3 regions of the Microbacterium sp. NPDC056057 genome follow, and region 2 is predicted to be linked to each of the others. Evidence: predicted binding sites of a transcription regulator. Region 2 holds the regulator's gene; each other region holds the start of a gene.

Region 1 (2,265 bases), on a different contig from region 2:
CTGCAGCAGTCCGATGGTCGTGAGCGAGACTCGGCGCGCCCCCGCGGCGAAGAGCAGCAGCGGCACCGCGGTGATGACACCGGTCAGGCTGAGGAGCACCGTGTGCTGCCAGCCGTCCGCGCCCATCGTGAGCCCCTCGGTCGCGCCGACGATCACGAGCACGACGACCGCGATCGGCGTGAGCCACAGCGTCTCGAGGGTCAGCCCGCTCACCGCGTCGACCGACGGGCCGACCTTCTTCTTCACGAGACCGTAGACGCCGAAGGACGCCGCGAGCGTGAGCGCGATCCACGGGAAGGCGCGGTAGCCGATCACGATCACCGCGACCGCCGCCGCGGCGATGCCGATGGCGACCCACTGCGTCGGCCGCAGCCGCTCGCGCAGCACGAGCACGGCGAGCAGCACCGTCGCGATCGGGTTGATGAAGTAGCCCAGGCTGGTCTCGATCACGTGACCGTTCAAGGCTCCGTAGATGAACACCTGCCAGTTCACGTAGATCAAGAGGCCCGCGACCACGGTGAGGCCGAGCACCCTCGGCTGCCGGAAGATCGCCGCGAGTCGCGGCCACGTGCGGGTCACCGTGAGCAGGAGCGCGCAGAAGACCAGCGACAGCAGGATGCGCCACGCCACGATCTCCCACGGCCCGGTGGGCGCGAGGAGCAGGAAGTACAGCGGCAGGAAGCCCCACAGCAGGTACGCGGAGAACGTGAAGACCCCGCCGAGCCGGCGCTCCCGGGCCTCGGCCGCATCGGACACAGCCCTGCGGATCCCGGTGGTGACGCCCAGGTCGAGCGCCGTCGAGTCGTCGAGCCCGTCCACCACGTCGCGACCGGGAAGGGAAGACTGCTCGTGACTCACCGAGTCAGCCTACGCCCGCCCCGCCGCGGCACGGCCCGCAGGCCAGGGGCCGCAGCTGGGCCCACGCGCCCGGAGGCTCCGCGCAGCGCGCCAGCGCTGCGTGGAGGGGGCGTGGGGACCGTTTTCCGTCGTCGGTGGTGTCATTCCTGCCACGGCGGACGACGAAAGGGCCGGATGCCGAAGCATCCGACCCTTTCGGGGTGCGCGTGGTGCGCGAGAACTCAGCGAACGACGACCGCGAGGACGTCGCGAGCCGACAGGACGAGGAACTCGTCGCCGCCGAACTTGACCTCGGTCCCGCCGTACTTGCTGTAGATCACGCGGTCGCCGACGGCGACGTCGAGCGGGATGCGGTTGCCGTTGTCGTCGATACGACCCGGGCCCACCGCCACGACCTCGCCCTCCTGGGGCTTCTCCTTGGCGGTGTCGGGGATGACCAGACCGCTGGACGTGGTCTGCTCAGCCTCGACCTGCTTGATGACGATGCGGTCCTCGAGCGGCTTGATGGAAACCGACACGGTCTACCTCTTCTTTCTTGAGACTAAGACTCGTTAGCACTCTGACGTTGAGAGTGCTTACGTCAGTCTAGGCAACCGGCTGGCACTCATGCAACGTGAGTGCCAATGAGTCGTCACACGGATGCTGCGCCCCGCCGTTGCGCCGAACCGGACACCGATTCGCACGCGGATGTATCAGAACCGCGCCGGGCGTCTCCGTGAATGTGTCTTCGTTTTGCGGGCATCCCCTCGCGCTCGACTGTCTGCGGTGGTAGACCAGTCGCGGGGGGAGACTCGTCCTGAACTCTTTGGGGGAGTTTCAGCGATGGTTTCGCATGAGTACGCACTCGCGGTCGATGTCGGCACGAGTAGAACGGCCGCCGCGACGGCCCGAACCGGATCCAGCGGCCAAGCGACGGTCACACCTGTGCCGTTGGGTCGAAGAGGCGACAACGTCGCCTCCGTCGCCTTCGTCACGGACGACGGGGACCTCCTGTTCGCCGACGCCGGCGAGCGCCGCGGCCTGAGTCAGCCCGAGCGCCTGATCCGCGAGTTCAAACGCGGCGTGGGCGACGAGGTCCCGATCGCGGTGGGGGGACGCTCGCTCAGATCCGAGGACCTCTTCGCGCGCGCCTTCGCCGCGGTCGTGCAGACCGTGACCGAGCGCGAGGGCGCTCCCCCGGCGGCGATCGCGCTGACGCATCCGACGGCGTGGGGACCGCACCGGCTCGCCCTGGTCACGCAATCGCTCGGCGGTCTCGGCATCCGCGATGTCGAGCTCATCCCGGAGCCGGAGGCCGCGGCCCGTCACTACGGCGCGACGCACCCGCTCGCTGTCGGCCAGGCGCTGGCGGTCTACGACCTGGGCGGCGGGACGTTCGACGCCGTCGTGCTCCAGCAGGGTGCCGGG
Region 2 (2,265 bases):
CGCGAGATCCCGGATGCCGCGGCCAGGAACCTCGAGAGCGTCCTGCTGCGCACCCGCATCCGCGAGGGCCTCCCCGTCGAGGAGCTCCTCGGCGAAGGCCGTCACGCGGTCGCCGCGCTGATCGCGGACGGGCTCATCGAGGGTCCTTCCGCGCTGCGCGGGAGGGTCGTGCTCACGCGGCGCGGCCGCCTGCTCGCCGACGCGGTGGTGCGGGCGCTCACCGACTAGCCCCGGCGCGATCGCGGGTCGGACGACGATCGCGATCCATCCCGGCGTCGCTCGACGATCCTGGCAGGGGCATCGGATAGAATTGGCACTCCAGTCGTGCGAGTGCCAGCTGCGGCGTGAGGAGGCGGGATGGTCAGCGAACGAGGTCTGCAGGTGCTGCGGGCGATCGTCCAGGACTACGTCGACACGCGCGAGCCGGTCGGCAGCAAGGCGATCGTCGAACGGCACGCCTTCGGCGTGTCCGCCGCGACGATCCGCAACGACATGGCGCTGCTCGAAGACGAAGAGCTCATCGTCGCGCCCCACACCTCGTCGGGCCGCGTGCCCACCGACAAGGGCTACCGCGTCTTCGTCGATCATCTCGCAGAGCTCCGGCCGCTCTCGCCGGCCCAGCGGGCGGCCATCGCCTCGTTCCTCGACGGCTCCGGCGATCTGGACGACGTCCTCGTGCGCACCGTGCGCGCGCTCACGCAGCTGACCGGCCAGGTCGCGATCGTGCAGTACCCGTCGTTCGCGCGCGCGACGGTCACCCACGTCGAGCTGGTCCAGCTCGGCGGCGGACGGATGCTGGTGATCGTGGTCACCGACACGGGACGCGTGTCGCAGCGCCTGACGTTCGTCGGCGAGGACTTCGACGACGTCGACCTCGCGCACATCCGCGCGGGGCTCGGGACCCTTCTGGTCGGCCGGCCCGTCCGCGAAGGACTGCAGCGCATCGCCGAGCGCCTCGAGGGACCGGATGCGCAGGCTCCGGCGCACGAGCGCGCGACGGACGAGATCGTCCGCGCCGTCGCCGAGGAGCTCGAGGAGTTCCGCCAGGACAAGCTGGTGATGGCCGGCAGCGCCAACCTCGCACGCCGAGAATCCGACTTCCGCGGCAGCATCTATCCGCTTCTCGAGGCGATCGAGGAGCAGGTGACCCTGCTGCGGCTGATGGGCGAGATGGTCGCCGACGAACACGGCCTCGCCGCGAGCATCGGCCGTGAGAACGAGGCGTTCGGCCTGGCCGAGGCATCCGTCGTCGCCAGCGACTACGACGCGACGGGCTCTCTCGCCCGCGTCGGCGTGCTGGGCCCGACGCGCATGGATTACCCCACGAACCTCGCGACGGTCCGCGCCGTCGCGCGCTATCTCACGCGCATGCTCGAGCAGGACGACAGCTCCCGCTGACGCACGCGCGCACACACGATCCCGCGGCGCGGCCGCGGCAGGAAGGCGAAAGTGGCTGACCACTACGAGGTCCTCGGCGTCTCACGCGACGCCTCCACCGACGAGATCAAGAAGGCGTACCGGCGGCTGGCCCGACAGCTGCACCCGGATGTGAACCCGGGCGAGGAGGCATCCGAGCGCTTCAAGCTCGTGACGCACGCGTACGACGTCCTCAGCGACCCCGAGCAGCGCGCCCGCTACGACATGGGCGGCGGCGACTCGCCGTTCGGCGGCGGGGCCGGTGGCTTCGGCGGGTTCAACGACATCTTCGAGACCTTCTTCGGCGCGGCGGGCGGATCGCGCGGCGGCCGGCCCCGATCGCGTCGTGAGCGCGGCCAGGACGCGCTGGTCCGCGTCACCCTCGAGCTCGGCGATGTCGTGTTCGGCACGCATCGCGACATCGAGGTCGACACGGCCGTCGTGTGCGAGACCTGTCAGGGCTCGTGCTGCCAGCCCGGGACGAGCCCGGTGACGTGCGACATCTGCCACGGCACCGGCAACGTGCAGCGCCAGGTGCGCAGCCTCCTCGGCAACGTCGTCACGACGCAGCCGTGCAACGTCTGCCAGGGCTACGGCACGACCATCCCGTACCCGTGCGCGACCTGCCAGGGGCAGGGCCGCGTGCGCGCCCGCCGCACGGTGTCGCTCGACATCCCGGCCGGCGTCGAGACCGGACTCCGCCTGCAGCTGCCGGGTTCGGGCGAGGTCGGCCCGGCCGGCGGCCCCAACGGCGACCTGTACATCGAGGTCACGGTGCAGCCGCACGAGGTGTTCAGCCGTGACGGCGACGACCTGCTGGCGACGCTCGAGGTGTCGATGCCCGACGCG
Region 3 (2,265 bases), on a different contig from region 2:
TGAGCTCGAGCGAGTCGAGAGCCTTGCGGCCCGACTGGATGAGCGCGACGCCACCACCGGCGACGATGCCCTCCTCGACGGCAGCCTTCGCGTTGCGGACGGCGTCCTCGATGCGGTGCTTGCGCTCCTTGAGCTCGACCTCGGTGGCCGCGCCCGCCTTGATGACGGCGACGCCGCCGGCGAGCTTGGCGAGGCGCTCCTGCAGCTTCTCGCGGTCGTAGTCGCTGTCGGTGTTGTCGATCTCGCGGCGGATCTGGGTCACGCGACCCTCGATCTGGCCCGCCTCGCCGGCACCCTCGACGATCGTGGTCTCGTCCTTGGTGACGATGACCTTGCGCGCACGGCCGAGCAGGTCGAGGGTGGCGTTCTCGAGCTTGAGACCGACCTCCTCGGTGATGACCTGGCCGCCGGTGAGGATCGCGATGTCCTGCAGCTGCGCCTTGCGACGGTCGCCGAAGCCGGGGGCCTTGACGGCGACCGACTTGAAGATGCCGCGGATCTTGTTGAGCACGAGGGTCGCGAGAGCCTCACCCTCGACGTCCTCGGCGATGATGACGAGCTCCTTGCCGTCCTGGATCACCTTGTCGACGACGGGCAGAAGGTCCTTGATGTTCGAGATCTTCTGGTTCGCGATGAGGATGTACGGGTCCTCGAAGACCGCCTCCTGGCGCTCCGGGTCCGTGACGAAGTAGGGGTTGATGTAACCCTTGTCGAAGCGCATGCCCTCGGTGAGCTCGAGCTCGGTGCCGAAGGTCTGCGACTCCTCGACGGTGACGACGCCTTCCTTGCCGACCTTGTCGATCGCCTCGGCGATGAGCTGGCCGATCTCCGGGTCAGCGGCCGAGATGGACGCGGTCGCGGCGATCTGGTCCTTGGACTCGACCTCCTTGGCCGACTCGAGCAGCTCGGCGGTGATGGCCGCCACAGCCTTCTCGATGCCCTTCTTGAGCGAGATGGGGTCGGCGCCGGCCGCGACGTTGCGCAGGCCCTCGCGGACGAGCGCCTGGGCGAGAACCGTGGCGGTCGTGGTGCCGTCACCGGCGACGTCGTCGGTCTTCTTGGCGACCTCCTTGACGAGCTCCGCGCCGATCTTCTCGTACGGGTCGTCCAGCTCGATCTCCTTGGCGATGGAGACACCGTCGTTCGTGATCGTGGGGGCGCCCCACTTCTTCTCGAGTACGACGTTGCGACCGCGCGGGCCGAGCGTCACCTTGACGGCGTCGGCCAGGATGTTGAGGCCGCGCTCGAGGCCGCGACGGGCCTCCTCGTCGAAAGCGATGATCTTTGCCATGTGTGTGTCGTCCCTCCGGAACGTTGGCTTTGGGTATTAGCACTCAATGAAGACGAGTGCTAAATCATTCTGGCACTCGACCCTATCGAGTGCAAGCCGCGGGGACGGATGCTGAAACGAAAGGAGACGGGACGCCTTTCGGCATCCCGTCTCCGGTGTCGGTTCAGCGTCGGGCGCCGAGCCGGGCGTCAGACGACGCGCACGGACTCGGCCTGAGGCCCCTTCTGGCCGGAGCCGACCGTGAACTCCACGGTCTGCCCCTCCTCCAGCACGCGGAAGCCCGACATGTCGATGTTCGAGTAGTGGACGAAGACGTCCTGGCCGTCGGCGACGGTGATGAAGCCGAATCCCTTCTCGGCGTTGAACCATTTGACGGTGCCCTGGGTCATGCGTATCTCCTGTTGCCGGCGGTGCAGGGCTTCATCGTATGCAGGCGAAATCGCGGCATCCGCGCGTTTCGTCACTTGTTGACATGCAGGCACACAAGTGTTTACCGGCGCGAAACACGCGCTCGACGGGTCAGGGCGTAGGGGCCGGGGTCTGCCCCGCAGCGGTGCGGTCGAGACCGATCACGACGGTGAGCTGCGGCACGCCCTCCGTGGTCGCGGGGTACGCCTCGCTCTGCTCGATCTCGGCGCCCCCGATGACGCCGGCGAGGCCCGCGGCCGCCGCTTCGTCAGCCGGGTCGACGTAGAACACGGTGGTCGTCGGGAAGTCCTGCGAGCCCGCCTCGCCCGCGGTCACCTTGTCGTCCGCCCAGCCCGCACCCACGACGACGTCCTTCATCTGCGTCGCGAGGCCCTGCTCGGGCGTCGCGTTCAGGATCATGACGTCATAGTTCACGTCCACGACGGGCGTGACCTCGGGGACCGGCTCGACGGTCGGGGTGGGCGTCGGGACCAGCTCGATGCGTCCGGACGCCAGCAGCGTGCCGAAGATGCCCACGACGATGAGCACGACGGTGGCCAGTGCGG

The links. The regulator HrcA, encoded in region 2, represses chaperone genes, less so after heat shock. The targets are predictions, from matches to a motif close to TTNGCACTCGNNNNNNNCGAGTGCNAA.
Region 1: the regulator HrcA is predicted to act here: its motif matches at 1,456-1,482, upstream of groES (co-chaperone GroES).
Region 3: the regulator HrcA is predicted to act here: its motif matches at 1,328-1,354, upstream of groL (chaperonin GroEL).

The regions. Positions count from the first base shown of each region.
Region 1 is NZ_JBHJWS010000002.1:562,927-565,191, forward strand. Features, by position in the region: gene rarD (EamA family transporter RarD) at 1-756, opposite strand, end outside; gene groES (co-chaperone GroES) at 1,080-1,376, opposite strand; gene ACFC1K_RS10385 (Hsp70 family protein) at 1,783-2,265, shown strand, end outside.
Region 2 is NZ_JBHJWS010000003.1:396,067-398,331, forward strand. Features, by position in the region: gene hemW (radical SAM family heme chaperone HemW) at 1-228, shown strand, start outside; gene hrcA (heat-inducible transcriptional repressor HrcA) at 358-1,398, shown strand; gene dnaJ (molecular chaperone DnaJ) at 1,450-2,265, shown strand, end outside.
Region 3 is NZ_JBHJWS010000004.1:138,046-140,310, reverse strand. Features, by position in the region: gene groL (chaperonin GroEL) at 1-1,291, opposite strand, end outside; gene ACFC1K_RS17030 (cold-shock protein) at 1,480-1,680, opposite strand; gene ACFC1K_RS17025 (LytR C-terminal domain-containing protein) at 1,811-2,265, opposite strand, start outside.